DNA from 3 places in the Massilia sp. P1_C10 genome. Region 2 is predicted to be linked to each of the others. Evidence: predicted binding sites of a transcription regulator. Region 2 holds the regulator's gene; each other region holds the start of a gene.
The links. Region 2 encodes FNR, which switches genes on or off when oxygen is low (the NO sensors DNR and NnrR bind a similar motif). Its sites were predicted from a motif close to TTGATNNNNATCAA; they were not measured.
Positions count from the first base shown of each region.

Region 1: AC1D02_RS06960 (universal stress protein) is a predicted target of FNR. The motif match lies at 5,841-5,854, and genes of this name have one in related genera.
Region 3: AC1D02_RS21120 (CehA/McbA family metallohydrolase) is a predicted target of FNR. The motif match lies at 8,135-8,148, and genes of this name have one in related genera.

Region 1 is NZ_JBFUAC010000002.1:570,629-580,779, forward strand. Features, by position in the region: gene leuB (3-isopropylmalate dehydrogenase) at 1-456, opposite strand, end outside; gene leuD (3-isopropylmalate dehydratase small subunit) at 483-1,130, opposite strand; gene leuC (3-isopropylmalate dehydratase large subunit) at 1,196-2,599, opposite strand; gene AC1D02_RS06950 (chemotaxis protein CheA) at 2,855-4,735, opposite strand; gene AC1D02_RS06955 (protein phosphatase CheZ) at 4,735-5,550, opposite strand; gene AC1D02_RS06960 (universal stress protein) at 5,928-6,392, shown strand; gene AC1D02_RS06965 (response regulator) at 6,511-7,155, shown strand; gene AC1D02_RS06970 (Crp/Fnr family transcriptional regulator) at 7,609-8,412, shown strand; gene AC1D02_RS06975 (PhzF family phenazine biosynthesis protein) at 8,501-9,379, opposite strand; gene AC1D02_RS06980 (glycine zipper 2TM domain-containing protein) at 9,466-10,151, opposite strand, start outside.
Region 2 is NZ_JBFUAC010000005.1:206,482-216,632, reverse strand. Features, by position in the region: gene AC1D02_RS13160 (penicillin-binding protein 1A) at 1-448, shown strand, start outside; gene AC1D02_RS13155 (hypothetical protein) at 568-969, shown strand; gene AC1D02_RS13150 (cation diffusion facilitator family transporter) at 978-1,940, opposite strand; gene AC1D02_RS13145 (PAAR domain-containing protein) at 2,029-2,286, opposite strand; gene AC1D02_RS13140 (T6SS immunity protein Tli4 family protein) at 2,283-3,515, opposite strand; gene fnr (fumarate/nitrate reduction transcriptional regulator Fnr) at 4,379-5,146, opposite strand; gene AC1D02_RS13130 (DEAD/DEAH box helicase) at 5,236-6,486, opposite strand; gene AC1D02_RS13125 (hypothetical protein) at 6,579-6,707, opposite strand; gene AC1D02_RS13120 (MSCRAMM family protein) at 6,774-9,359, opposite strand; gene AC1D02_RS13115 (fimbrial biogenesis chaperone) at 9,370-10,151, opposite strand, start outside.
Region 3 is NZ_JBFUAC010000013.1:42,911-53,061, reverse strand. Features, by position in the region: gene AC1D02_RS21145 (hypothetical protein) at 129-539, shown strand; gene AC1D02_RS21140 (hypothetical protein) at 539-985, shown strand; gene AC1D02_RS21135 (serine hydrolase) at 1,064-2,674, opposite strand; gene AC1D02_RS21130 (TMEM165/GDT1 family protein) at 2,802-3,377, shown strand; gene AC1D02_RS21125 (Ig-like domain-containing protein) at 3,488-6,232, opposite strand; gene AC1D02_RS21120 (CehA/McbA family metallohydrolase) at 6,414-8,030, opposite strand; gene AC1D02_RS21115 (outer envelope protein) at 8,252-9,109, opposite strand; gene AC1D02_RS21110 (glycoside hydrolase family 94 protein) at 9,173-10,151, opposite strand, start outside.

The sequences.
Region 1 (10,151 bases), on a different contig from region 2:
GCCCTTGAACGGGCCGTCCGGGCATTCGCGCACGCCGCGCGGCTTGCCGAAGTAGATGTCGCCGGTCAGTTCGCGGATGATCAGGATGTCGAGGCCGGACACGACTTCGGGCTTGAGCGTGGAGGCGCCGGCCAGTTCGGGATACAGGATCGCGGGGCGGAAGTTGGCGAACAGCGAAAGCTCCTTGCGCAAGCCGAGGATCGCCTGCTCGGGACGCAGCGAGCGCTCGAGCGCGTCGTATTTGAAGTCGCCGACGGCGCCGAACAGCACCGCGTCCGCGGATTTGGCCAGCGCCAGCGTGCCTTCGGGCAGCGGGTGGCCGTGGGCGGCGTAACCGGCGCCGCCGACGTCGGCGGTCTCCATCTCGAACTGCTCGCCCAGCACGTTCAGCACCTTCACCGCTTGCGCCATGATTTCGGGGCCGATGCCGTCGCCGGGCAGGATTGCGATCTTCATGTTCTTGTTCTCGTAGTGTTGAATTCTTAGATGACGTTGGCAAGCCAGGGCTGGCTGGCCAGGTGGCGCTCTTCGAAGGCGCGGATCTCGTCGGCGTGGCGCAAGGTCAGGCCAATGTCGTCGAGGCCGTTCATCAGGCAGTATTTGCGGAACGGATCGATCTGGAACTGGTAGCTGATGGCGCCGTCGGACGTCGATACGCGCTGCTGCTCGAGGTCCACCACCAGGCGGAAGCCGGGGAAGGCCTTGACTTCGTTGAACAGGTGGTCGATCTGCGATTCGGGCAGCACGACCGGCAGCAGGCCGCTCTTGTAGCAGTTGTTGAAGAAGATGTCGGCGAAGCTCGGCGCGATGATGGCGCGGAAGCCGTACTGGTCGAGCGCCCACGGCGCGTGTTCGCGCGAGGAGCCGCAGCCGAAATTCTTGCGCGTCAGGAGAATTGAGGCGCCCTGGTAGCGCGGCTGGTTCAGCACGAAGTCGGGATTGAGCGGACGGCGGCTGTTGTCCTGTCCCGGCTCGCCGTGGTCGAGATAGCGCCATTCGTCGAACAGGTTCGGGCCGAAGCCGGTGCGGTGGATCGACTTGAGGAACTGCTTCGGGATGATGGCGTCGGTGTCGACGTTGGCGCGGTCCAGAGGAGCCACCAAGCCTTCATATATCGTAAATTTGTCCATGACCTCGGGATGCTTGCTCAGTATGGGCTCCCGCCTGCGGGAGCGACGTGGTGGTAGTTTTGCTTTCAGCCCAGCGCGCGAACGTCGACGAAATGGCCGGTGATGCCGGCCGCCGCCGCCATTGCGGGCGACACCAGGTGGGTGCGTCCGCCCTGTCCCTGGCGACCTTCGAAATTGCGGTTCGAGGTCGAGGCGCAGCGCTCGCCCGGTTCGAGCCGGTCGGCGTTCATCGCAAGGCACATCGAGCAGCCCGGCTCGCGCCATTCGAAGCCGGCGTCCTTGAATATCTTGTCGAGGCCTTCGCGCTCGGCCTGGGCTTTCACCAGGCCCGAACCCGGGACCACCAGCGCGAGGCGCACGTTCGAGGCGCGCTGCTTGCCGCGCACCACCGCCGCTGCCGCGCGCAGGTCTTCGATGCGCGAGTTGGTGCAGGAGCCGATGAAGACCTTGTCGATGCGGATGTCGGCGATCGGCGTGTTCGGCTTCAGGTTCATGTAGACCAGCGCCTTTTCCATCGCGTCGCGCTTGACCGCGTCGTGTTCCTTGTCCGGGTCGGGCACGCGGCCGTCGATCGAGGTGACCATCTCGGGCGAAGTGCCCCAGGTGACCTGCGGCTTGACCTGGGAGGCGTCGAGCGTGACGACCAGGTCGAATTTGGCGCCCGGGTCGGTGTGCAGGGTGCGCCAGTAGGCGACCGCCATATCCCAGTGCGGGCCGGCGGGCGAGAACGGGCGGCCCTTGACGTAGTCGATGGTGGTGTCGTCGACGCCGATCATGCCGGCGCGCGCGCCCGCTTCGATCGCCATGTTACAGACCGTCATGCGGCCTTCCATCGACAGCGAACGGATCGTCGAGCCGCCGAATTCGATGGCGTAACCGGTGCCGCCGGCGGTGCCGATCTTGCCGATCACGGCCAGCACGATGTCCTTGGCGGTGACGCCGGCCGGCAGCGCGCCGTCGACCTGCACCAGCATCGATTTCGATTTCTTGGCCAGCAGGGTCTGCGTCGCCAGCACGTGCTCGACTTCGGAGGTGCCGATGCCATGCGCGAGGCAGCCGAAGGCGCCGTGGGTGGAGGTGTGCGAGTCGCCGCAGACAACCGTCATGCCGGGCAAGGTGGCGCCCTGCTCCGGCCCGATCACGTGGACGATGCCCTGGCGCGCGTCGTTCATGTTGAAGTAGGTCAGGCCGTAGCTTTTCGCGTTGGCGTCGAGCGTTTCGACCTGCAGGCGCGAGGTGGGATCGGCGATGCCGCCCTTGCGGTCGGTGGTCGGCACGTTGTGGTCGGCCACGGCCAGGTTGGCGGAGGTGCGCCACAGCGGGCGGTGCGCTGCACGCAGGCCGTCGAACGCTTGCGGGCTGGTGACCTCGTGGACCAGGTGGCGGTCGATGTAGAGGACCGTGGTGCCGTCGTCGTCGGCACGCACCACGTGCGATTCCCAGAGTTTGTCGTAGAGCGTTTTATTCATGTCTTTAAGGTCGAACTTAAGATGAAACGACTGCGTGGATCAGGTAGCTCGATTGATTATGCCATATTTGTGCAGTGCGTCAGCAGGGGCGGCCATTTTGAACATAATTTGCATTTAATTCGATTTATGCAAATTCCCTTTGCAATCGCAATCCGTTTTGCAAATAAAAAATGCCCGCCGGGTGCCAGCGGGCATTTTCATGTGTTTCTGCGGTGCGGGATTTTTTCGCCCACGCACCGATTTTGTGCAACTAATTTACGCCGCGAGCTTCACCGCTCCCCGGCAGCCGTCCATCAGGAACGACAGGCCGACCACCAGCACCAGTTCGCCCTCGGCCGAACGCGCGGTGCCGGTGATGCCTTCGACCGCGATCGCGGTCATCGGCTTGATCACCAGGTCGGCGGTGCCGTCGACCGCGGCGACCGCGAGGATGTACGGCTGCGGCGCGGCGACGACGATGCCGACCTTCTCCGAACACGGCTCGTAGCCGAGCGACGCGGCCAGCGAGCGCACCGGCAGCGGACGGCCCTGGTCTTTCAGTACCGGGGCGCCGCCGACGTTCATGAAGGTGTCCGGCAGTTCGACGACGCGCTGGACCACCGCCATCGGCAGGGCCAGCGCGGCGCCGGAAGTCGACACCAGCATGGTCGGCACGATCGACAGTTCGATCGGCAGGCGGATCGCGAACTTGGTGCCGTGGCCCAGCGAGGAGTCGATGTGGATCGCGCCGCGGTTCTTCTCGACGGCGGTCTTCACCACGTCCATGCCGACGCCGCGGCCGGACACCGAGGTGGCCTGCTCCTTGGTCGAGAAGCCAGGCAGGAATACCAGCTGGTAGGCTTCTTCGTCGCTCGGGGCGCCGTTCTCGTTGATCAGGCCTTTTTCGAAGGCCTTCTTGCGCAGCGCGGCCGGGTCCATGCCCTTGCCGTCGTCCTGCAGCACGATCATGACGCTGTTCGCTTCCTGCCATGCCTTGAGCGAGATGAACGCCTTTGCCGGCTTGCCGGAGGCGACGCGCTGCTCGGGCGATTCGACGCCGTGGTCGAGCGCATTGCGCAGCATGTGGACCAGCGGGTCGTACAGGCTGTCGACGACGACGCGGTCGACTTCGGTCTCGGCGCCTTCGATGGTCAGCTCGACGTCCTTGCCGAGGTCCTTGGCCAGCTCGCGCACCAGGCGCGGGAATTTCTGGAACAGGCGGCCGACCGGCTGCATGCGGGTCGCCAGGGTGGCGCGCTGCAGTTCGGCGGAGTAGCGCGAAGCGCGTTCCAGCGTTTCGGTCAGGGTCGCCATCAGGCCGGCGGCGGGGCCTTCGAATTTGAATTGCAGCAGGCGTTCGAGCAGCACGGCGGCCTGGTTGGCGGCCTGCACCGATTCGCCGGCCACTTCCAGCAGCGCGTCGAGCTTGACGGCGTCGACGCGGATCGAGTCTTCCTTGGCCGGCGCGGAGGCGGCGCGGAATTCCTGCACCTTCTCTTCGCGGCGATCCACGCCGTCCCATGCCTGCTTGGCGGCGACGGCGGCAACCGACAGCGGCGCCGTTTCGACCGCGGCGGCGCGGGCTGCGGCGACGCCTTCGTCGCGCGCGCTGACGGCCGGGGTGTAGGTCCCGGCGGGCACCACGGCCATGTACATCGCTTCCCAGTCCAGTCCATCCGCGCCAGGCGTAGTGACGACAGGGGCGGCGGCGACCGGCGCGGGCGCGGGTGCGGCGGCGGGCGCCGGCGCGGCGGCCTTGGCCGGCACGTTGACTTTGCCTTCGATGGCGTCGACCAGGATGCGTTCGAGCGAGTCCGGCATCGACGCCAGCTGCTCCGGCGCGGCGCCGTTATTCAGGTCGGTCAGCTGGTCGGCGACGAAGCCCGACGCCTGCAGCGCGGCCTCGATCGCCAGCGGGGTGACCGGCGCGGCGCCATTGCGCAGCGCGTCGAACAGGTTTTCGGTCAGGTGGCATGCCGCCACCATCGCCGTCAGGTTCATGAAGCCGGCGCCGCCTTTGATCGTGTGGAACGAGCGGAACACCGCGTTGAGCGTTTCCTTGTTGTCAGGATCGCGCTCGAGCCGCAGCAGGTGCTCTTCCACGTTGACCGCCAGATCCATCGCCTCGACGACGAAATCCTTGAGCATATCGTCCATCAGAACCCCAGATCGGCAAGAAGGTCGTCGACATTATCCTGGTCCAGCGCCACCGACGGCACCGACGGGCCGGACATCAGGGCCGGCTTGGCGGCCGCCAGCTTTTCGCGCACCGCCGGCGGCGCGTTATCGCGCAGCAGCTGGGCGAGATCCTGCTCGACCGTCTTGGTGATCGCGACCACTTTCTTGATCAGCTGGCCGGTGATGTCCTGGAAGTCCTGGGCCATCATGATGTCGAGCAGGCGGGCCTTTTCGGCGTCGGTCGCGGCGGTCACCTTCCTGGCGAACTCGCGCGAATCGCCGGCCAGGGCCTTGAACTGGTCGATCGACAGCTTGCCGTCGAACAGCTCGGTCCAGCGCGTTTCCATTTCCCTGGCCTGCTTGGACAGCACGTCCTGGGCCGGCATGCCGTCGTCGAGGGTGTTGAGCACCTTGTTGGCGGCCTGTTCGGTCAGGGTGGCGACGTATTCGAGACGGTCCTGGGCGTCGACGATCTGCGACGACGCTTCGGTCAGGGCCTTGTCGTAACCCAGTTCGCGCAGCGAGTCGTGCAGCAGGCGCACGATGCCGCCGAGGCGTTCGAACATCGGATTGGCGGAGCCGTCGGCCGACGCGGCGGTATCGGCCGGCGCTGCCTCGGCAACCATCGGCGCGGCAGGCGCGACCGGCTGCGCGGACGCTACCTGGTCGAACAATGCCTCGAGGTCGTCTTCGGCGGCGGCCGCGGCGACGGCAGGCTGCGCCACCGGCGCGACGTCGCGCTGGGCGGACACCTCGTCGAATAGTGCGTCGAAATCATCAGCGGCGTTGCTCATACCTGCTTCTCCATAATTTGCTAATTTTGCAATGAATCATTGCGGTGTCGGGGTGGGGCTGTGCGGGGTTCGGGCAAAGCGGATGCGACCTTTAGCCGCGTTCCCCCGAGTTTAGCAGCGTAGTTGCCGTTGGTAAATCTCCTGTCGCAAGGCTTGATTGATTTCAAGTGGGAAACTTATTCCGATGCCAATCAAATCGCGCGATAGCAACACTTTGGGGCCAGGAAGTGTTGTATTTCGACGCGCAGGCGAACCGCATGAGGCCGCGACCGGCCGCGCGGCATTAATGGTTGAGCAAGATCAATCGTGTGCGTTCTTACAATAGGCGAAAGCCAAACTACAATACAAAATGACATGTCTTGTCGGAGGAGCTCACCATGTACCGGAAAATTCTGATCACGACCGATGGCTCGGCCGTGTCGAAGCAGACCGCCTGCGCCGGGGTCAAGTTCGCCCAGCAGATGGGCGCCGAGGTCCTGGTGCTGTTCGTCGCGCCCGAGTACCAGTATCCGGTGTACGTGGAAATCATCCCGCCCTCCTACCCGATCGAGGAGGAGTACGTCGAGACCATGGAGCGCACCGGGGCCGAGCACACCGCGCCGATCGAGGCGGAGGCGCAGAAATGCGGGCTGGTGCACAGCGCGATGACCGCGTTCGCCGACTCGGCCGCGCTGAAGATCGTCGAGGTGGCCGAGGAGCGCGGCTGCGACTTGATCTTCATGGGCTCGCACGGGCGCAGCGGCTGGGGCCAGTTGTTGCTTGGCAGCGTCACCAACAAGGTGCTGTCGCACACCCAGAAGCCGGTGCTGGTGCACCGCCTCATCAAGGAACCGGGCAGCTAGTCCAGCAGGGCGGCTTCGTCAACCTATCACTTCCTGTATTGCGCCCTGGCGCAAGATGGACGTACGCTTAGGTGTACGCCAGGCCGGTTTGCAACCCTCTTATTTATATGGCGACCTTATGATCCGCATTGTCATCGCTGACGACCACACGATCATGCGCGAAGGACTCAAGCGCATCCTCGACGGCGCCGCCGACATCGATATCGTCGGAGAAGCCATCAACGGCTTCGAAGTGCTCGCACACGTGCGCCAGGGCGGCTTCGACCTGCTGCTGCTGGACCTGTCGATGCCGGGCCGCAGCGGGGTCGACCTGATCCGCCAGATCAAGAACGAGGCGCCGAAGCTGGCGATCCTGATCCTGACCATGCACGAGGAAGAGCAGTACGCGGTGCGCGCGATCCGCGCCGGCGCCCAGGGCTACCTGACCAAGGAAAGCGCGGGCACCCAGCTGGTGGGCGCGATCCGCAAGGTGGCGTCGGGGCGGCCCTACATCAGCACCGAGGTGGCCGAGCAACTGGCGTTGAACATCATGACGCCGAACGAGCAATTGCTGCACAAGCAACTGTCGGACCGCGAGTTCGAGGTGTTTTCGCTGCTGGTGGGCGGCAAGTCGATCACCGAGATCGCCAACAGCCTGCACCTGTCGGTGAAAACCGTTAGTACCCACAAGACGCGGATCATGCAGAAGATGGGGATGACCTCCCTGTCGGAGATGGTGCAGTACGCCGTCGCGCACCGCCTGCTGTCGCCTTTCAAGACCTGAAACGGCGAAAAGAATTAGACAACGGCGCCACGGTTTTGTGCCATTCGTGTCGCACCCAGGGTACCTGGTATTTCCCTATCACTTTATTTGCAGTTTCGCGCGAGCTGCGGGTTTCACTCTGGCGCGAGGTCGTCGACGTAAGAGTAGTCCTACACTTTCGCGCCGCTTCCTACCGTCAGATTCAGGGTTCGCTGATATCCATGCCGGACTCGTGTTGGCATACTGAATTCAGCGATCCGACTTGCTCGCGGTAATTTTCATTTACGTGAGTTTGGCCCAGCGCACTGTTCCATCACTGTTGAAGCACCGGTCCCTGCAGTTCCCGATCGATGTTCCCACTCGTGATCGCCTGCAGCCTGAAACTAAAAGTTCCTTCACATGGAGATGAGAATAATGTCCACGCAAACGTCAGAACCACGTTCCCCTTCCTCGTCGACCATGCACTCGTCGCCGATGGAAGCCGGCCGCCAGCGCCAGGGACGCCTGTGGTCGAACCTGAAAGAAGTCTGCGACCTGCTCCATATCACCGCCGCGGTCTCGGTCAACACCGAAGAATTGCTGTTCCAGCACGTCCAGTTCAAGACCGGCCAGCGCGTGCACACCATCGGCCAGTCCTTCGACACCCTGTACATCGTCAACTCCGGTTTCCTCAAGACGGTGCTGATCGACGAATTCGGCAACGAGCAGGTGCTGAGCTTCCCGATGAAGGGCGACATGCTCGGCGTGGACGGCATCCACACGCGCCACTACGCATCGGAAGCGGTGGCGCTGTCGGACTGCGACCTGATCCTGCTGCCATTCAAGAAGCTGACCGCGCTCGGGCGCGTGCACCAGGAACTGGAAAACGTCATGTACGGCGTGATGAGCCGCGAGCTGGTGCGCGAGCAGGCCATGATCGGCATGCTCGGCGCCCTGTCGGCCGAGGCGCGGGTGGCGCGCTTCCTGGTGTCGCTGGCCGACCGCTTCGCCGCGATGGGCTATTCCAGCAAACTGTTCAACCTGCGCATGACGCGCCACGAGATCGGCAGCTATCTCGGGCTGACGCTCGAGACGGTCAGCCGCACGCTGTCGGCGTTCAATGAAATCGGCCTGATCACGGTGGACCAGCGCACCATCGGCATCAAGGACGCCGAGGCGCTCAAGACACTGCGCCGGCTGCCGCCATCGCGCTCGCGCACCAAGCAGGCCACCGCCGCCAAGCTCAAGGCCGAAGCCGAGCCGCCGGGCGACGACCAGGTGCTGGCCACCACGGCCTGACCGCTCCAACGATCCCCTTTTGCCCGCCGCGAAGGCGGGTTTTTTATTCAGCTTGTCGCACCTTCGAAGGCAGGTACGACAATCAAGGTCAGACCCTCAAGCTGCCGTCGATGCAGGTGACTGCTTTGCCGGCGACCTGGATGCGGTCGGGCGTCACCGACAGCCGCACCACACCGGCCCGGCCCACCACCACGCCCTCGGCCGCGATGAATTCGGTACCGAAATGGTGCACCTGGCCGCTGTCGCGGATAAAGGCGCCGACCGCGCCATTGCCGCTGCCGCACACCGGGTCTTCGTCGATGCCGTGCGCCGGCACGAAGGCGCGCACTTCGATGCGGGCCGAATGGCCATCCGGGTATTCGCCGAACGCCACGATGCCGGTGATGCCGATCCGCTTGTCATGCTCCTTCATGCGCGCGATGTCGGGCCGCAGCGCCAGCACCGCTTCGGCCGACTCGAGCTGCACGACCAGCCAGCGCGGGCCGACGTCGACGATCTTCGGCGGCGGTTCGCGCTCCAGCGAGGCGCCCAGTATCGTCTCGAGTTCCCCGATGCGATCGGCCGACAAAGGCGTCAGCACTGCCGGCGGCAGGTCGAACGCGACCCAGCGTTCGCCGCCCGCCTGCTCCGACACCTTCAGCCGAACCAGTCCCGCGGCGCATTGCTGCACCAGCACGCCGTCCTTCGGCTGCACGGCGCCGGCCTCGATCAGCGCATGCGCGGTGCCGATCGTCGGATGGCCGGCAAACGGCAGTTCGGCGTTGGGCGTGAAGATGCGCAGGCGGTAGTCGGCGCCGGCATCGGTGGCGGGCAGCACGAAGGTAGTCTCGGACAGGTTGGTCCAGTTGGCGATCTGCTGCATCTGGCCGCTGCTCAGGCCGTCGGCCTCCAGCACCACCGCAACCGGGTTGCCCATGAAGCGGACACTGGTGAAGACGTCGACCTGCTTGAATGAAAGGCTGCGCATGGATCCCTCTTAATATGAGCGATCTCCATTGTAATGAAAAAAGCCGGCCCCTTGCGGGACCGGCTTTTCGAGGACGGCTGCGACGATTAGTTGTCGCGGGTCAGCACGCCGTCGTTGACTTTCACTTTTTCGCCGACGCGCAGGCCAGGATCGTTGGCATACTGCACGGTCTGGGTGCCGCCGTTGGCGAAGCGGATCACGACCTCGAAGTGACGGGTCTGGCGAGCGTTGTTGCGGTCGTAGTTACGGCCGGCATACGCGCCGCCCAGTGCACCGGCCACTTCGGCCGCGGTCTTGCCGCTGCCGCCGCCCACCTGGCTGCCCAGCAGGCCGCCGACAACCGCGCCGCCCAGGGTGCCGATGTAGTTGCCTTCACCGTTCACTTCGATCACGTTGATCGCTTCCACGGTCGCGCAGTTGGTGCAATAGCGCACCACGCGGGCGTCGGAGGTCAGCGGCACGGCGCCCGCCACGACCAGCGGGGTACGCAGCGTCGCCGTCGCGACGCGGTCGTTCAGGCGCATGGTGGCGGTAACCGGCGTGGTCGGCGTCAGGCGATCGCCGCGACGAATCACGTACGAGCCTTCATAGTCCCCCGGACGCACTTCAGGCATGAAGAACACGCCGCGGGTGCCCGAGATCGCCATTTCCACCTTGGCGCCAGGGGTGCCGTGCAGGCGGAAGTTCAGCTCGTTGCCCGGACGCAGGTCGGTTTCCGGCGCCACTTCGAAACGCTCGACGCGCGGCATGTCGGCCAGGTCGCCGCGGCGCG
Region 2 (10,151 bases):
GTGGGTCGGCTTCAACGACAACCGCGTGGCCATGCGCAGCGCGTACTGGGGACAGGGCGGGCATAATGCGGTGCTGCTGGTGGGCGACTTCTTCAAGGCGGCCCTCGACAGCGGCAAGCTCGACCGAGCCGCGCAGTTCCCGGGAGGGCCGAAGATCGCGCCGGCGCCGACGGACGAGCAGCAGATGGAAGTGATCGAAGAAGGCGGCGACATGCAGCAGGACGGCGTGCCGCCACCTGCGCCCGCGCCGGAACCGGTGATCGTCGAGGAGCCGGAAGTGCCGCAGGAGCAGGAGGAGCGCCGCCGCAACCGCGACGCCGAGGTCGACCGCCAGATCCAGCAGGACCGCCAGCGCGAGATCGACCGCCAGCAGCGGCAGGAGATCGAGCGCCAGTTCCAGCAGGAGCGCCAGCAGGAGCGGCGCCCGCCGGATTCGCCGGACGCCTGATCTGTTGTGAAATCACTTCACCCGGACGGATAAATGCCGGTGAAGTGAATTAGTGCTGGATGGCCGCGCAAGCTTCGGATAAAGTTGTCGAAATTATATTTTCGCACAATGAGGCTGTCATGCGCCTGATGAAACGCTTGTTCGCACCCAAGCCCAAGAGCCAGGCGCACGTCGTCAGGCGCGCGGTCGAGGTGATTGACCGTGTGATCTTCGATGTCGGGATTCACACGCTGGTGGCCGGCACCTTCGTTCTCGACCGGCGAATGCGTCTGCGTTTCATTGGTGTGCCGATCGTGCGGCGGCGCGGTGTGGTGGCGGCGGTGCAGGTTGCCCACATCGAGGAATCGGATGCGCTGCGCGCGATGTCCGTTGGCGCGGTCGACCCCGTGCTGTTCAAGGGGGAATGCGCCAGCCTGGCGCACGCGGTGGTGCGCGAACTGGGGCACCAGCTGCCGGCGCTGCGGGCATTGCCCCTTGCGGAAGCCGCGGGCCAGCTTCGGGCTCAGGTCCAGCGGACCTGACCACCACCTTACACCCAGGACGAGCGCAGGGCGGCCGACTCGAAGTACAGCGTGCGCACCGACGGATTGTGCTTGCGCACGGCGTTTTCCAGCCGCTCGATCGCCTGTTCCACCTCGTCGATGCGCATCCCGCGCTTGAACTGCACCGACGCCGTCAGCAGCACTTCGTCCGGCCCCATTTGCATCGTCAGCACGCGCGCCACCTTGTCGATCGAGGGATCGGAATTGATGATGTCGCGCAGTTCTCCGGTTTCCTCGCGGCCGATGCTCTCGCCGACCAGCAGCGCGCCGGTCTCGCGCGCCAGCGTCCAGGCGGCGCCGACCAGCAGCAGGCCGATGACGACCGAGGCGGCCGGGTCGAACAGTTCGTTGTCGAACAGCTGGCCAAGCCCGATGCCCAGTGCCGCCACCACCACGCCGGCCAGCGCCGCGGTGTCCTCGATGAAAACGGTGAACACCGCCGCGTCCTTGCTGGCGCGGACCGCCTGCCACAGGTTGTCGCCGTCCTTGCGGTATTTGTTGAGGCCCAGGCGCGACAGGTTCCAGCTGTAGCCCTCGAACGCGAAGGCAACCGCCAGCACCACGTAGCTCCAGAGCGCGTTCTCGATCGGCTCGGGATCGATCAGGCCGTGCACGCCGCGGTAGATCGACAGGCCGCCGCCCAGCGAGAACACCGACAGGGCGACGATCAGCGCCCAGAAGTAGACCACCTTGCCGTAGCCGAAGGGGTGGGCCTGGTCGGGCGGGCGCGCGGCATTCTTCTCGCCGATCAGCAGCAGCACCTCGTTGCCGGTGTCGACCGCGGAGTGGATCCCCTCGGCCATCATCGCGGCGCTGCCGGTGATGGCGGCGACGATGAACTTGGCGACAGCAATGCCCAGGTTGGCGAAGACGGCCGCGTAGATCACTTTCTTCGTCGCCGCCTTCTTGTCTTCGCTTGCGGCTGATGCTTGTTTCGGTGCTGCCGTCATTCCCGGTCCTGTTCTCATCGATGCCAAGCGATGAGTGTAGCAATTGCCGAGATGAGGCGGGGGCGGCGTTTCAGCCGTGCGCGCCGGGTCAGGGGCGGGAGTAGTTGTTATCGGTTGCGATCAGCATGGCGCCACAGCTAGTCTTGTGGCCGTGATAGGCGACGCCAACGCCATCAATCGTGTGGCGTTCGTCGCCTTCGACGATGGTTCCCGGGCCGTGTAAAGGGCAAGAACACAAGTCGCCGACCCGAGCAACACCTAAGCCATCGACAGTGAAATAGGTTGCTGTCACATTGGCGACTTCACCGCCGTGGGTGGTCTTGTCATGCAGCCGGATGACGTTCATCCGGCCTCCGATCCACTCGAATGAGGAAGAGGGTCGTGTTCTGTCAACTCCCAAACCGATGCGACCTCTCGAGTCGGATGTTCGCCGCTTAGCTTCTGCCATATGCCACGTTTGTCGAGCAGAACCGCGTTGGGCATAGGCTCGCCCGCGACGACGTGGCGGCGTCGCCCGCCGATCACCAAGCCATTATCTCGACATTCCCACCAACCCGACGCCGGACAAGGACTGCCACTGTCTGCATGGGCTCCTAGCGGGGTTTTGGGCGCGGAATTTTTTTTAGCGGCCTCGCCGGTGGGGCGCACGCGAATGGTGCTGACGAGTTTGTCCCACAACGCCACAGCTTCCTCATCCGTGATACTCGGCGCGACGCTCGCTGTCTGATCGTCCTTGACGCCGGTGTCCAGCTTGATATCCAGTTCCGGCAACAACGAATCTCTCACTGCGCCCAAGCTGACAAACGCGAACTCGTGCGATTCGGTTGTGTGTTCCTGTGCCGGCTTGCGGGCAAGAACTTCAAAACCATTCCAGTTGCCTAACTGCCGCGGGCCACGGCGGAAAAATTTTATCCGGGAATACCAGCTGCCACCTTCCTTCGCGGCGGCGTCCAGACGTTTTTCCAATCCGCTTGACTCAATGAGGTAGTCTTGGTTCTTGACGACGGCGACGGAAAAATGGACATCTGGAAACTCCTTCAACCTTACTCCGATCGAGGCACGTTCGAATTCGGGTTGCAAAGCAACGAAACCGCCTTCTATGCAAACACCTGTTTCCGTAGGGGACTCGTCGTCGGCGCGGAGCCGTAGTAATGTCGCGGTCTTGTTTAAGCTGTTAACCGAGTCGTCCTTGGGATGGGATGCCCCGTGTTGAATAAATAGATCATCGCCAATGGGAATGAAAGATTCGACTGTGTAAGATCCTTGGTCTCTGTAGCCAAAAACTAATTTCTGGCCGGGAGCTGCGCCATCAATAACTTTGCCGAACAGAGAATCGCTAGCGGCGAGCGCGCTACCCTTCAAAAATATTCGGTTCTTTTCAATCTCTACGAGTTGAGCATTTATACGTGTGGATATTGTATGTGCTTCACCCGAGTGGAAATCGATGGGGAAATCCACATCTGTAGGCCCGAAGACCGCATTCGCAGTCGAAGGTATTTCAACAATAAATTGCCCAAAGCAAATCTTTTTCGTTCTTTTAAAGAGTGGTTCAAGTCGTGATGATAGAGCCGTCATGCTGGGCCTCTTTGATGACTGGACTGGATGATCGCAGGCGTTCAGAAACGGTGTTGAGAAGAAAATCAGTGCCGTAAAAGCGACGGTTTTGGTTGATTGTCGTGAAGAACTCATTTTGCAGCCCACACCATGGAATGTGCAATTTTCACAAGGCAGTACAGCGTGGAGCAAAGGGGGCTAGCGCCTTGGTAGCTGTGCTGCCTCGATCTGTGAGAAATTGCAGTTCAACCGGCAATGCAGTGAACTGCTTCAGCGACATCCCGGCTTCTAGCGAAACACACAGCAGCCGGTACTCGATCCCTCCGCAAATCGCTTCGCCGCCGCTGACATTCTTAACCAGGAGCTGGTTTTCGGCCAGTCCACGATCGGTAGCGAAGCGCAGGCGAATGGACGATTCGCTCCACTAAGACCAGCGAACGGATTGGGAAGCGGGATGCCTGTCATGTCGCGATCTCCGTTGAGCGGCGCTGCTGTTCCAAGGTTGGATCGAAGGAAATCTTGCTCCCTATAACAGTTTTTCGATTTGAGTTATCGCAAAAATGCTTAGGCGAAATTCGCGATAGGGCTGGAGCACGTTGCCGGGACGGGTTGGCCAAGCCGGTATGGTTCGGGCTTGCCTTGGGAGGATGCTCACGCTACGAGCTGCGCTTCGGCTGTTCGTGTGCGTGCGCGAGCTGGGGTCGCCGTCACATCTGGCGCGCTTCACCGATCGCGTACTGCCGCACTCGCGGAAGATGCGGGATCGTCAGCGAGGCGCTGCCCCAGAATACCCGGGTGATCGGGCTGGTGAAGTGCTTCGGCTTCGAGGTTGCGCTGGCGCCGAAGGAGCGAACGATGCGCTTATGTCCTTCCGCTGGAGGAGGTCACGACAACGGGCTGCAATGCCCTGTGCCGGCCGCCATCGCGCGCAGCAGTTCCGGCTGCAGCAGCGTGACGTCGCGCTTGTCGACCTTCAGCAAGCCAAGCTGTTTGAAGCGCGACAGCAGCCGGCTGATGCTTTCGATCGTCAGTCCCAGGTAGTTGCCGATGTCCTCGCGCGACATGCGCAGCTGGAAGTGGGTGGCCGAATAGCCGCGCGCGGCGTACCTCGCCGACAGGTTGACGAGGAAGACTGCGAGGCGCTGCTCGGCGCGCATATTGCCCAGCAGGAGCATGACGTTCTGCTCGCGCGTGATTTCGTCGCTCATCAGACGATGGAAGTTGTGCAGCAGCGCGGGCAGGTGGCCGCACAGCTCTTCGAGCTCGTCGAACGGGATTTCGCACACTTCGCTGTCTTCCAGCGCCACCGCGTCGCAGTGGTGGTGGCCGCCGCCAATCGCGTCAAGGCCGAGCAGCTCGCCGGCCATCTGGAAGCCCGTAATTTGCTGCTCACCGGCGGCGTTAACCTGCGAGGTCTTGAAGTGTCCGAAGCGGATGGCGTAAAGATTACGGAACGGCTCGCCCATCTGGTACAGGCGTTCGTCGCGCGCCACACGCCGCCGGCGGCCGATAGCGGCGTCGAGCAAACTGAAGTCGTCCTCATCGAGTCCTGAAGGCAAACACAGCTGATCCGAGCTACAGGCTGCGCAGCTCGGCTTGAATCCATTCGCGCGGAAGGGCGGCGCGATGGCAAAGGGCCGTGGATGGTTCACGTGGTCGGACTCGTGATTCCCGTTCTGCGGGGGACGCTTCCATTATAGTGCTGACGGGCGGACACTGCCAGCGCCGCCCGGGCTTTTCCCTAGCGCCGCGCGAAGCGCACGTCCACCTCGGTGACCTTGGCGTCGCCCTTGGGCTTCTTCGGCTTTTTCGGCTTCTTCACCACTTCGCCGCGGGTGTTCGTGACCGGCACGCGATGATCGGGCTCGAAACCCGCTTCCTCGACCCGCTCCAGCGTTTGTTTCGTCAGCACTTCAATCGCGGCCAGCTGCGTGACTTCGTCGGCGCACACCAGCGACACCGCTTCGCCCGAGGCGCCGGCGCGGCCGGTGCGGCCGGTGCGGTGGACGTAGTCTTCGGCCACAATTGGCAGGTCGAAGTTGACCACCAGCGGCAAGTCGTCGATGTCGAGGCCGCGCGCGGCGACGTCGGTGGCGACCAGGATGCGCGCGTCGCCGGCCTTGAAGCGCTCCAGCGCGCGCAGGCGCGCCGGCTGCGGCTTGTCGCCGTGGATCGAGTCGGCCGGGATGCCGTGCGATTGCAAGGTGTCGACCAGCGCGTCGACCCCCTTGCGGGTCTTGACGAACACCAGCACCTGGCCCCAGCGCTTCTTCTTCAGCAGGTGCATGAACAGTTCCGGCTTGCGCTTCTTGTCGACCGGGACGATCCACTGCGCGATCGCCTTGACGGTGGTGTTGCGCGGACTGACTTCGATGCCGAGCGGGTCGCGCAGCAGCTTGCCGGCCATCGCACGGATCTCGTCGGAGAAGGTGGCCGAGAACAGCAAGGTCTGGCGCCGCGCCGGAAGGGCGGCGAACACCGCATCGAGCTCGCGCGAAAAGCCCAGGTCGAGCATGCGGTCCGCTTCGTCGAGCACCAGCACCTGCACTTGGTCGAACTTGACGGCGTTCTGGCGGTGCAGGTCGAGGAGGCGCCCCGGTGTGGCGACCAGCAGGTCGAGGCCTTTGCGCAGCTTCATCATCTGGGGATTGATGCTGACGCCGCCGTACGCGACGTGGGTGCGCAGCGGCAGGCTGGCGCCGTAGGCCAGGAAGCTCTGGTGCACCTGCTCGGCCAGTTCGCGGGTCGGCACCAGCACCAGCGCGCGCACCGAATTGGCGGCGACCCTGGTCCCCTCCATCGTCAGCTTCTGCAGGATCGGCAGCGCGAACGCGGCGGTCTTGCCGGTGCCGGTTTGGGCGGCGGCCATCACGTCGCGGCCCGCCAGCACGGCGGGAATGCCCTGCAGCTGGACCGGCGTCGGCGTTTGGTAGCCAAGTTCGGCCAGGGTGCGGACCAGCGGATCGATCAGTCCAAGGGAGTCAAACGACATGGAAAATACCTGCTAATGGAAGGGAACGGGCGACAGTTTACCCTGTCGCGCACCGACAAGTGGCGAAAAACGCGCGCGCGGCCGGCCTGGCGCTATGCGGCCGGCGTCGTGATGGCCGGTGTGGCGACCGTCGGCTTGAGCGGATCGTGCTTGTCCTTGCAGCCCGCCACGCACAGGCAGGCGAGGGCGAAGGCGGCGCATCGGAGCGTGAATGGCTTCATCGCAAAGTCCCCTTTGAAACGGCCATGATACTGAAAACCGCCGGGCCGGGGCGCGCGCTCGGGCGGCTAGGGCGGCGCCGCGCTGACGACGATATCGCGGCCGTTGAGCGAGTTTCCGTCCGGGCCGATGGTCACGGCCGGCGCGCCGGATTGCGCCAGGCGCAGGCGTTCGAGCTGGGCCGGCGCGATGCGCAGCTGGTAGCGACCCGGCAGCACGTACGGGATCACGTACGAGCCGTCCGCGTTGCTCCGGACAGCGGCCGCAACGCTGCCGGCTGCGTCGACCAGCTCGACCTGCAGCTCGCCGATGCCGCGTTTGGCGCCTTTCTCAAGCAGCCAGGTGGTGCCGTCGACGTCGCCGCTGACGCTGACGGCGAAGTCGATCGCGGCCACCTTGCCCGGCCGCGGCACCACGCGCACTCCCTTGACGCGCGCCACCCATTGTGGATCGTCCAGCGTGCTCGGGTCGAAACCGATGTCGACGTTGACGTTGGGCGGCAGCCGGTCCAGCCACGCGAAGCCGGCGGCGTCGGTGCGCGCCAGGTGGTTGCCGCCATTGACGGTGAAGCCGGCGCCCTTGATCGCTTCGTCGCCGGCGTCCATCACGCCGTTCTGGTTCTTGTCGAGGAAGACCCGCACGGAGGCGGTGCCGCTGCCGGCCATCGGCTGGGCGCCGGCCAGCCAGCGCGACTGGCGCGGCTCGCGGCCAAGCGCGACGAACAGGCGCGCGCCGACGCCCATCTCGCGGCGGCTCGACCAGAACGCGGTGACGCCAAGGCCGTAGCTGCCAAGGCTCTTGTTGATGCCGCCGGTGACGCGCACCGTGCGGTCGACGAAGGAGCGGGTCACGCCGATGTTGGCGAGATAGCCGTCGGCCAGGTTGCGGTCGGCCGCGATTGCAATCGCCGACAGGGCGCGCAGCGGCAGTACGCCGAAATCGACCTGGCCGCTGATGCCCATGCCGGCCACGCGGCGGCTGAGGCGGATCGCGCCGTCCGCCGTGCGCGCGCCCGCCAGCGACTGCCAGCGCAGCGAATTGGTCAGCGCCATGCCGTTGCGGATCCAGGACACGCGGCCCTGCGCGTCGAGGTTGCGCACGCCCGAGGCCAGCGACTCGCGCCGCGCCAGCAGCGACGCCGGGAGCATCGGCAGCAGGGCGCCGTCGGCGCGCAGCTCGTCGCGCGCATGCACCTGGCCGGCGCCGCCGGGGAAGGTCTCGCTGGTGAAGTCGTCGAGCACCGCGCGGCTGGCGCTCATGGCCATGTTGCCCAGCCGGGTCTTCAGGGTCAGCTGGCCGAGCCGGCCGCCGTCGTCCGCGCGGGCGGCATTGGCGCTCAGGATGAAGGCGCGCCAGTAGCTGTGCAGGCCGGCCTGCAGGTACTGGCGCTCGCCGACGCGCGTGACGGCGCCGTTGGCCGAGAGGTAGCTGGCGACGCCCCAGTCGAAGCGCGCCAGCGCGCGATTGACGCCGTCGCCGTCGCGATGCGCCGCAATGTCGTAATACAGCGCGCGGGGCGCCACCGCCGACTGCTCCAGCAGGAAGCTGCGCCGCTCGACGCGTACCTGTCCCAGCGGACCATGGAACATCAGCCGGAAGTCGTTGTTCCCGTATGCGAGCGGCAGATCGTCGAAACCGTATTTGCCGTCGGCGCGCGACTGCTGGTAGCCGACCAGCGCCTCGTTGTAATACAGTTCGACGTCCCAGCCGGGCGGCAGGTCGCCCTGCAAGGTGTGGCGGTCGAAGCGGGTGGGCTGATCGAGCGGACGGTTGCTGACGGCGGCGCCGTTGCCGATGGCGCTGGTGCGCGAGACGTTGTCGATGCCCGGGACGGCGATGCTGCCGGCCAGCGCGGTGCGCGCGCCGAGGGGGCCGAGCAGGCCGCCGTCCGGGTCGCGCCGCCCGACGGTCAGGCGCAGAGTGCCGCCGGCGTCGTTGCTCAGGCCCCGGGACGCGAACAAGGAGGCCTGCATTCCGAGCAGGTCGGCGGTCAGGTAGGCGGTGTACGAACCGTCGGCGCGGCGGCCGGTTGGTGAGCGCGCGACGTCGGCGGCGATGGTCTGGTCGATGAACGGCACGCTCGCCATTGCATACGGCGAAGCGAGGCGCGGGTAGCCGGGATCGACGTAAGGCGCGGGGCCGCCGGCGCGTATGCCGCGCTGGCGCCGGTCCAGCCCCGCCTCGAGCGGCAGCTGCTCGCGCGGCGTGACTTCGATGGCCAGGCTGGACATGTCGATCTTCAGGTCCACCGGCAGCCAGCGCGCCAGCAGGCGGCTCGGCACGTAGATGTCGTCGGATTCGATGCGCAGTTCGGCGGGGTCGACATGCCGGGTGCGGCCGTCGATGTGCACTTCGCCGCGCGCCGCATCGAGGCTGAACGTGCGCTGCTCGGACAGCAGGTAGCCGGCGGCGCGGCCCTCGCCAGGCGCGACCTTGACGGCCAGCGTCAGCAGGCGCGCCAGTTCGCCCAGCGGCAGGCGCACGTCATCGGGATACTGCCAGGCGGTGACCGATTCGGCCAGCACGTGGCGCTTGAGGCGCACCTCGAGCAGCAGCATCGAGGCGCCGTCGTCGGGCTTGGCCGCCGACGCGACGAGGGGCAGCAGCAGCAGCAGCGCGGCGAGCCCCAGCGCACGCGCGAGCCGGCTGTCCACGACGTCGAGCTCAGGGCAGGGCGAGGCTGGCTTGCGCCAGCACGGCGCCGCCGGCGTCGGGGCGTTCGCGGTAGCTCACTTGCAGCGTGCCGCCGGCCAGCGCCATGCCGGCCGGAATCTGCAGCGGCAGGCTGGCGCGGCGCTGCTTGTTGGGCGCGTAGACGGCCACCCCGCCCATCTTGCCGAGCTGCTGTTCGCGCCGGCCGTGCGGCGTGAAGCTGACCGTCAGGTCGCCGTAGACCGAGGCGTTGCCGCTGCGCTCGAACAGCATCGACAGCGTCTTGCCGCTCATCTCGAGGTGGGACAGGGTCACGCTGCCGCTGGTGGCGCCGTGCCGCACGATCACCGGCATCGAGGCGCCGACCAGCGCGGTCAGCTGCACGTCGATGCCGTCCGCGGCGGCCGCCTTCGACTCGATGCTGGCGCCGCCGGCGGCGTCGGGCAGACGGTCGAACTGCAGGTGCGAACGGTATTCGCCCTCAAGCAGTTCGGCCGGCTTGCGCAGCATCAGGCGCACCGTCTGCGAGGCGCCCGGCTGCACGGTGACCTGGCGCGGCGAGAAGCGCAGCATCGGCTCGGCGAACAGTTCGTCCGCGGCCGGCGTGTCGACCGGGTGGAATTCGCCGTTTTCGCCCATGCGCCGGTTCACGAGGCTGAGGCGGTAGGTGGCCGGCTCGCTGCCGTTGTTGATCAGCTCCACCTGGGCCGCGCGCAAGTTCTTGTCGAACACCACGCGGGTCGGAAACAGCATCAGGTCGGCGCGCGCCTGGCCGGCCAGCAGAAGGCAAAGCA
Region 3 (10,151 bases), on a different contig from region 2:
CCCCCTGGACTGTCGGCGTCACGAACTGTAATTGCCCGCTCGTAAACCTGAATACAACTTAACGGAACTCAAAATCGATTTTTTGCCATCGCGTAACTTCACCAATGATTCTTCTCAGCAAGGAGTTGATGATGGCGAACGATGCGGATCAGATCTTGCAATGGTGCGAGGAAGAGTGGGACAGGTGGAAGAGCGACTGTAGCGGATTCGTAAAGGCTGTCAGCACTCGAGCGGGCGAATCATTATTTGGCCGAGCAAATCAGATCATCGACTTCCTTGGGACGTCGAACCGGTGGGAGAACCTCGGTGCGGATGCCGCTACCGCGACAGCGCGTGCGGTCAGCGGCTCACTGGTAATAGGCGGCTTGAAGCAGCGGCCAAATGGCCACGTCGTGATTGTGGTGAAGTCGGCGCCACTAAACTATCCGGTGGGGTATTGGGGACGATTAGGGGCCGTAGGCAGAAAGAATACGACCGTGAACTGGAGCTGGAATCGGCGCGACCTCGCGCTCGTTCATTATTTCGCCGCAGTGTTGTGATGGCCGCTTCCATATCCGTAAGATGGGGGAGCGCGCTCGCATTGTGCGCTGTGGCGGCGAGTGCAGCGAATGCCGAATGCAGGCTTCGTCCGGTGACGCCTGTGGGAAGCACAGCCCAGGCCAACGGGCAAACCATTCAATTGGGCGTCGCTGACGACGCAATCCGTCCTGTTGCCTGGCAGGGGCCTCTGATGGCCGATGCATGCACGCTCGATCTCGGGATTATCGAGGGACCGCTGATGATGGCGAATGCCAGGATGCTTTACGTGCCAACCTTTTCCGGCAGCGTACGGCGATTGTTCCTGGTGGATTTGCAAGCCTGCAAAATACGCTGGCAGAGTGCAGCGTTTTCGGGGAAGCTAGACATCGCGCCGCGCTCCCTGTTACTCGGAGACAGGCGTATTGCGATCGACTCGCATTGCAGCCCGGTTGGGTCGAAGAAGTAGATTCTGTCCGCGCCGCGAACCAAGGACTGGGTCAGGTCCGGCGGACCTGACCCGGTTTTTATCGGCGCGCTTCGACTATTACAGGTCTTTTGCGGGCGGCTTGACCGGGACGAAGGTCAGGTCGGCGAAGTCGAAGCTGAAGTCGGTCTCGGTCGACACCGGCGCCATCTTCATGCGCTCGATGCTGCCATCGGGATTGAGCGAGAACGTGACGTAGGCGTCGGCGTTGAAGTTGCGCTCCTTCCAGCGGACGATGAAGGTGTCGTGCTGGAAGTGCTCCAGCGCCCCCGTCAGGTCCGGCGTGCGCGAGAAGCTCAGCACGTGCTTGCCGCCCTCTGGCTTGATCGTCACCTTGCCGTACCACGCGTCCTGGTATTCGCCGTCATAGGCGGCCAGCGCCAGCGACGGCTGCGACTTGCCGGCGCGCTTGCCGGCCGCGCCCTTCACGCGCGCCAGCTCCTTCTCGTGCGCTTCGCGCGTGACGTCGCCGTAGCGGCCGATCCAGTCGGTCGGCGTCACGCCCAGATAGTGATCCAGCATCCGGTACTGCAGCGACGCCATCGCCGGGCTGCTCTCGGCATTGGTCAGGATCGCGATGCCCAGCTTCGCTTCCGGCACCAGCGTGACCTGCGAATAGAAGCCCTGCAGCGCGCCGCCGTGCATCGCGATCTTCATGCCCTTGTAGTCCTTGAGCTGGAAGCCCAGTCCATAGGCGCTGAAGTTCGGACGCGTCGCGGCCAGGGCCGGCTTCGGCTCGTTGATCTTGATCGGCGTCTGCGCGGTCCACATCTCGCGGCTGCGCGCCTGGGTGTACAGGCGCTTGTCCGAGCCTTCGAGCTTGCCTTCGTTCAGCAGCACCGTCATCCAGCGCGCGATGTCCTCGGCGTTGGTGTTGATGCCGACCGCGCCCTCGCCGTTCGGCACCGGCATCGATTTGACAGCGGTGATCTTGTCGTCGACCTTGGCGTGCGCGTTGGCCTGGTTGGCCACGCCGGCGTTTTGCGCCAGGCTGGTGGTGGTCGAGGTCATGCCGACCGGCGCCAGGATTTTCTCGCGCACCGTCTCGCCCCACGACTTGCCGGACTTCTGGGCGATGATCTTGCCGGCCACGATGTACAGCAGGTTGTCGTAGGCGTAGCTGTTGCGGAAGCTGGTCGCCGGACGGATGTAGCGCAGCTTCTGGATGATCTCGTCGGACGTGAACGTCGTCGTCGGCCACCACAGCAGGTCGCCGGCGCCCAGTCCCAGTCCGCTGCGGTGCGTGAGCAGGTCGCGCACCGTCATTTCGTGCGTGACGTAGGCATCATACATCTGGAAGTCGGGCAGGTGCCTGGTCACCGGGTCGTCCCACGCGAGCTTGCCTTCGTCGACCAGCATGGCCAGCGCCACGGCGGTGAATGCCTTGGAGTTGGAGGCGATCTCGAACAGGGTCTTGCCGTCGACCGGCTCCGGCCTTCCCAGCTTGCGCACGCCGAAGCCTTGCGCCGCAATGACCTTGCCGTCCTTGACGATGGCGATCGCCATGCCTGGCACGTCGAAGGTTTTCATCGAGCGCAGCACGTCGGCTTCGAGATTGAATGCGGGAGCGGCGATGGCAGCACTGGCGGCGGCCGCAGGTGCTTCGGCGAAGGCGCCGAAGCTGGAGAAGGCCAGCAGCAGCGCTGCGGCGAGGCGATTCATCGGGACCATGTCTTCCTTAGTTTGAAACGGGCGCGAGCAGAATAGCACTTTCGTCCGGCGGGCGAAAGCGGGGATACTTGACTACGCAAGTATTTTAGCTCTGCTATGATCGGCCTCCCCTTTCCTGGATCATTGCATGGACGCATTCCTCGTATCGACCGGCATCGTCGCGCTGGCTGAAATCGGCGACAAGACGCAGTTGCTGGCCTTCCTGCTGGCCGCCAAATTCCGCCGCCCGGTGCCGATCGTGCTGGGCATCTTCGCGGCGACCATCGTCAACCACGCGTTCGCCGCGGCCGCCGGCGCCTGGGTCAGCAGCGCGCTCGGGCCGGACGTGATGCGCTGGGTGCTGGGCCTGTCCTTCCTCGGCATGGCGGCCTGGATCATGGTGCCGGACAAAATCGACGAGGACGAGGCCAAGCTGGCCAAGTACGGCGTGTTCCTGACCACGCTGATCGCGTTCTTCCTGGCGGAGATGGGGGACAAGACGCAGATCGCCACCGTGGCGCTGGCGGCGCGCTATTCGTCCACCATTGCAGTGGTGGCTGGGACGACGTTCGGGATGATGCTGGCGAATGTGCCGGCGGTGTACTTCGGCGAGCGCATCGCGAACCGGGTGCCGCTGCGCGTGGTGCACGGGATTGCGGCGCTGATTTTTGCGGCGCTCGGTGTCGCGACGCTGCTGGGAGCGGGCGCCAGTCTCGGATTCTGAGATGGAGGTGGAGCAGGGGTTTAGTGAAGCGAAGCTTCGCTCCTGCGGAACGGTCGAGCCCTGCAGGGCTCGACTCCTTCCAGGTCCGCAGGACCTGACTCCTCCTCTGCTTACTGCGTGGTCAGGCTGACGTCGTCGATGATGAACGAGGTGTCCAGCGTGGAGTCTTCGATGCCTTCGAAGTAGATCCGCACCGTCTGGCCTTTATACGCGGTCAGGTCAAACGTCTTCTGCAGGTATGACGCGCCTTTGTTCAGGTTCGAGTAGGTCGCCAGGGTCGCGAGCACGGCGCCGGTGCTGCTGCGCACCTGGACCTTCAGGGTGTCGTAGGCGCTGGTCGTGGTGGTCTCGCTCGATACTACCTTCAGCCAGAAGCTGAGCGACGCAGACGTCACCGTCGATGGAATCGCGACCTGCTGGTACGCTGTGTCGGTATGCACCGCGCCGTAGCCGTCGAGCCATGCCTTCCAGGTTCCGGCGTGCGCCGGCTGCGTCGCATCCGAAGTGATCACGCCGCTCGAGGCGGTCCACGATGAGGCGCCCGATTCGAAGCCGCCGTTGACGATCAGCTGCGTGGCCGCATTGCTGACGCTGAAGCTGGCCGCGCTCGACGTGGCGACGTTGCCGGCGGCGTCGTAGGCTTTCGCGGTCAGCGAATGGCTGCCGTTGGTCAGCGTGGTCGAATCGAGCGTCATCGAATACGGCGAGGTGTTGTCGGCGCCTTTCAACACGCCGTCGACGTAGAACTCGACGTTGGTCACGCCCACGTTGTCGCTGGCCGTAGCCGACAAGGTGATGGTGCCGCTGGCGCCGCTCTCGCTTGCGCTGACGGTCGGCGCCGTGGTGTCGGGCGTGCCGTTGCTGACGCTGAATGTCGTCGTCGTGGAAGTGCCGACGTTGCCGGCCGCGTCGTAGGCCTTGGCGACCAGGCCATGGCCGCCGTTGGTCAGCGTAGTCGAATTGAGCGTCATCGAATACGGCGCGGTGTTGTCGGCGCCCTTCAACACGCCGTCGACATAGAACTCGACGCTGGTAACGCCGACGTTGTCGCTGGCCGAAGCCGACAAGGTGATGGTACCGCTGCTGCCGGTTTCGCTGGACGACACGGTCGGCGCCACGGTGTCGCTCGACGAGGTCTGGGTGACCCAGATCGGCGCCGACCACAGGATCTTGCCGTCGTTCTGCGTGACCTTGGCGTAGTAGAAGTGCTCGCCGTTGGCCGGGGTGATGGTGGTGTTGGCGCTCGTCGACAGCTGGGTCACGGTGCCGTTGCGGCCCGGGACGCCCTCGTAGATCAGCGAGGTGGTGACGGTCTTGCCGCCGCTGCTGGCGAAGTTGGCCACCAGGTTCAGCGCGCCGCTGTTGGTGAAGCGCTCGCCCATGATGTGGCCGTTCGCGGTCAGCACCAGCTGCGAGCCCTTGTCCATCGTCGCGAACACGCGGCGCGCCTGGAGCGCGGCGATGAAGCTGGCCTGCGTCAGCGCGGTGCCGTTCGGGATCAGCACGCCGGTGCGGTTGGTGTACGAGGCGCCCCAGTTGGCGCAGTGGTTGTCCTGGTTGGTGGTGAAGGCGATATGGTAGCCCGCTTCGAGCGCCTTCTTGCAGGCGCCCTCGTAGGTGCTGTTGCTGGTCTCGGTCTCGGTGGTGTTGGTCGAGAAGGCCGAGGTGTTGAGCACCTCGCACATCGCCATTGCCTGGTCGCCGTCGGCGGTGTAGCCGAACGGGACGGCGTTGACGAGGAACTGGCCGGTGCCGGACGGGTGGTTGAACTGGCCGATCCAGCCGCGCTGGCGCATCAGGGTGTACATGCCGGCATAGTCGTTCTTGGTGGTGAAGGTGTCGGCGATCAGCTGGCCGCCGCTGTTGTACTCCCATCCCAGCAGCTCATTGCTGTTGAAGACGTTCATATGACCGCCATTGGTGATGACGCCCCACTCCATGCCGTACACGCCCAGGAAGTTCGGATTGGCGGCGTTGAAGCTGGCCGCGGCGCTCAAGCCGGACTGGTACAGCGCCTTGGCGACGGCCGGATCGGCCGACGCGTTGGTGTTGTCCGAGCCGTCGTACATGTGGTTGTGCTCCGACGTCATCAGGATGTCGAGGCCCTTGTTCATCGCGTAGGTGTAGGCTTCGGCCGGTCCGCCGGCGGTGCCGGACTGGGGATTCTGGGCGCCGACGCAGGACGACAGCGCGCCGCCGCCGTCGCTGTGGTTGGTCTGGCTGTGCAGGTTGCCGAAGTAGACCGTGTACGGCAGCGAGGCCGGCGCCGGCGCGAAACCGTTGACCTGGCTCGCAGCCTTGGCGTCCGCCCTGGCCGGCTTGATCGACGGCGCCGGCAGCGCCTGGAACGCGGGCATCACCGGCGCATCGAGCTGGCCCACTGCGATATCCCACTCCTGGTCGACGCGCTCGTCGCCGCCGGCCGCCAGCATCGCATCGACCTGCGCCTCCGTCACCTTGCCCTTGATGGCGGCATCCTGCGACACCGCGGCCAGGCGCACCTGGTAGACGCCGTCGCGCATCGCGCGGCTGTCGTCGCGGCCGGCCCAGCGCACCGGCACCTTGACCGCCTTGTTCGACAAGGCCTCGACGCCGTGCCAGCGCTGCACCACCTCGCCCGACGGCGCCACGATCTCGAGGCGCCACACCACGTCCTGCGCCGTCGCCACGTGCGGATACTCGAACTGAAGCGTGAAGGTGCGGCCGTCGGTGGCGCCGTTGCCGGTGTACGGCGCGTGCAGGGTAGCTTCGAATTCGCGGTGGTCCGCTTCGGACGCGATGACGGCACTGGCGGCGCTCAGGGCGAGCAGGATGGCAAACCGCGGCAACAACTTGGTGGTGATGGCACGACGCATTGGATTTCCCCGTATCTGTAAATTGTTATGTGAGATGGGTGAAGCCAAGCAATGTTGAGCGGCAATCGTGTCTTTGTCATGACATTCCAATGACATTAGAAAATGCTGTGGCAAAAATGATGAAAATGTCAATTTCTGGACAAAAATCGGCGTAATGTCTAAAAATTCGCGCTTCTCCGCGTTATTGCTGGGTGACCCACACCGGTGCGGACCACAGCATGTTGCCGTCGTCCTGGGTCAAGCGGACGTAGTAGAAGTGCTCGCCGGCGGCCGGCGCGATGGTCGTCACCGGCGTGCGCGACAGTTCACCAACCGTGCCGTTGCGACCCGGGACGCCCTCGAACATCACCACTGACGACACGGCCTTGCCCTGCGTGCTGGCGAAATGCGCGACCAGCGACAGCGGCCCGCTGTTGACGAACCGCTCGCCCATCACGTGGCCGTTGGCGGTCAGCACCAGCTGCGATCCCTTGTCCATCGTCGCGAACACGCGGCGCGCCTTGAGCGCGTCGAGGAAGGCGGCGTGCGTCAACGGGGCGCCCGTCGGCAGCAGCACGCCGGTGCGGTTGGTGAACGACATGCCCCAGTTGGCGCAGTGGTTGTCCTGGTTGGTGCTGAAGGCGACGTGGAAGCCCGCTTCGAGCGCCTTGTTGCAAGCGAATTCGAAATTGCTGCGGCGGGTTTCCGATTCGGTGGTGCTGGTCGAAAAGGCGTTGCTGTTGACGACCTCGCACAAGGCCATCGCGGCGTCGCCGTCCCGCGTGTAGCCAAACGGGACGCCGTTCACCAGAAACTGGCCGGACTGCGAGGGGTGATTGAACTGGCCGACCAGGCCGCGCTGGCGCATCAGGGTGTACAGCTTTGCGTAGTCGCTCCTGGGCGTCAGCGATTCGGCCAGCAGCTTGCCGGCGCCGTTGCGTTCCCAGCCAAGCAGGCGGTTGCTGTTGAAGATGTTGAGGTGGCCCCCGTTGGCGATCACGCCCCATTCGAGCGCGTACACCGCGAGGAAGCCCGAGTGCGCGGAATTGAAATCCTTCGCCGCGTTCAGGCCCGCGCGAAACAGCGCCTTCGCCGCGGAGGGCGTGGCCGCGGGATTGGTGCCGGCCGAACCGTCGTACATGTGGTTGTGCTCCGAGGCGACCAGCAGGTCGAGGCCGTGATCGCGCGCGTAGGCGAAGGCTTCAGCCGGGCCGTGCGTCGAGCTTTGCGGCTCCTGCGCGCCGGTGCAAGTGGCGAGGTCGCCGCCGCCATCGCTGTGCGAGGTCTGGCTGTGCAGGTTGCCGAGGTAGACGTCGAACGGCAGGCTGCCCGGCGCCGGCGCCATCGAAAGCGCCCCTGGACGTCGCGCCAGCGCGCTAAAGGCGGGCATCGCCGGCACGGCGGCGCGGCCGACCGCTATCTCCCAGCTTTGCTCGACGCCCTCGCTCGCGCCGGCCGCGCGGGCCGCGGCGCGCAGGCGCACGCGGTAGATGCCGGCCGGCGCGGCGGCGCTGCCGATGCGGCCATCCCAGCGCACGTCGACGCCAACCGGGTCGCGATACAGCGACTGCTCGCCATGCCATTCGCGCGCGGTGCGGCCCTCGGGCGCAATCAGCTCGAGCGTCCACGCGACGGTCTGCGGCGCGGCAACCAGCGGGTAGTCGAATGCGAGGCTGAAGGTACGCGGCTCGCCGGGGGCGGCTTCGCCGTGGTACGGCGCGTTGAGGGTCGCGCCGAATTCGCGGTGGTCGGCTTCGGACGCAGAGGCGCCGGCGCACAAGAGCAAAAAAAGGAAGGGGATGCGGAGAGTGGAGAACATGCTTGCCCCGTTTGCTGGTTGCGATCGGCAATTTGATGATCGCAAGCTGGCAAATCGGCAAGTTGATGCGAGAACGGCAATAGTCGAGTGCCGTTGATGCCTAGTTGATATTGATTAATTGGAAAGCAGAAGGAATTTCTGGATACCAATCCGCGGCGCGGACCAAGGGCGGGGTCAGGTCCATCGGACCTGACCCGGGTTTGTCGCCGCCGCCCGAAAGCTTAGAAGTGCGCTTCGGCCCGCAGCATCGGCGTGCTCGCGCGCTGGCCTTTGCCGCCGGTGGTCGCCGCGGTGTTGCCGAACTTGTTGTTCCAGTACTGGTACTCGACGCCGATGCGGAAGGTGTTTTTCTTCGCGCCGACATAGTCGCCCACGTCCATCATCAGCTGCATGTCGATGTTGGTCTCGGTGCCGGTCTGGTTGCCGACTTCATCGCGGCCCTTCGGCGCGATCAGGTTGGCGAAACCTTCGAACTTGATGCGGTCGGCGACCGGGATGCCCCACGCCGCGGTCAGCATCGGATGGATCTTGTAGGTGTAGCGCCCGGTCAGGGTCGAGATCGGCGCGAAGGCGCCGCTCGGCGCATTGCTCTCGTGCAGAACCAGCAGGCTGGTATTCAGGAAGCCAGGCACTTTCCACATCAGCGTCGGGCCCAGCACCAGCATGCGCTTGCGCGAGTTGTAGCCGACGTCGTTCTTGGAATTCCAGTCGAAGCCGCCGGTGATGCCGACGCCCGATACCGGACCGAAGCCCATGTCGACGCCGCGCACCTTGCCGATGTCGAGTGTGTTGCGGTAGAGCGCGTAGACTTCCTGCGCGCCCGAGCGCTGGGTCAGCGAACCGGGATCGCTGGAGTCCGACTGCAGCAGGTCGACGTTGAAGAAGTTGCTGCCGTATTGGTAGCCGCTGGCGTGGGTCAGCGCGAAGATGTTCTTGCGCACGTCAACCGGGTTGAACGGCTCGGCGAATTTGGTGCCGACGCGATAGCTGATGGAGGTGTCGCTCCACTCCGCCGCGGTGGCGGAGGTGGAGGAAACGAGCGCCAGGGCGGCGACGATGAGGGATGATTTAAGTGACATGATGAGCTTTCGACACCGAAGTAAGCCCGGTGTTCATTGAGGGAGCGGGCATGTTACAGCGCATCAACCCTGTCGGGCTACCTGCAAACGCACCTCATGCGTCCTTCCGTCGTCAGCAAGCGACACTGTGTTGTCTTCCACATCACGGCCGTCCACTTTCATCCATCCATCGACGCCGGCGACCACGGTAATTTCGTAGTTCGAGGTGCGATAACGATAGTGCAACTTGAACGTTTCCCAACCCGAAGGCAGGTGCGGCGTGATGGTCAGTTTGTCGGCGGCCAGCGACAAGCCGAGCAGCGATTCGACGATCAGGCGATACATCCAGCCCGACGAACCTGTGTACCAGCTCCAGCCGCCGCGGCCGATGTGCGGCGACACCGCGTAGACGTCGGCCGCCACCACGTAAGGCTCGACCTTGTACAGCGCCGCGCCTTCCGGCGTGCCGCCGTGCTGCACCGGATTGATCATGCGCAGCAGCTCCCAGGCCTTGTCGCCCTGCCCCATCTTGGCAAACGCCATCGCGGTCCAGATCGCGGCGTGGGTGTACTGGCCGCCGTTCTCGCGCACGCCCGGCACGTAGCCGCGGATGTAGCCCGGATTGAGCACGCCCTTGTCGAACGGCGGATCGAGCAGCTGGATCAGGCCGAAGTCGCGCCGCACCAGGCGCTGGTCGACCTGCTCCATCGCGCTGGCGGTGCGCTCGGGATCGGCGGCGCCGGACAGCACGCCCCAGCTTTGCGAGATCGAGTCGATCTGGCATTCGTCGTTGGTGTGCGAGCCGAGCGGCGTGCCGTCGTCGAAGTAGGCGCGGCGATACCACTTGCCGTCCCATGCGTTCTTCTCGACGTTGGCCGCCAGCTGCTTCGCTTCGTTGCGGCAGGTGTCGGCGAAGGCCTGGTCGTCGTGCAGCACGGCGACTTCGGCGAACTTGACCAGCACGTCGTACAGGAACCAGGCCAGCCACACCGACTCGCCCTTGCCTTCGTTGCCGACGCGGTCCATGCCGTCGTTCCAGTCGCAGGTGCCGATCAGCGGCAGG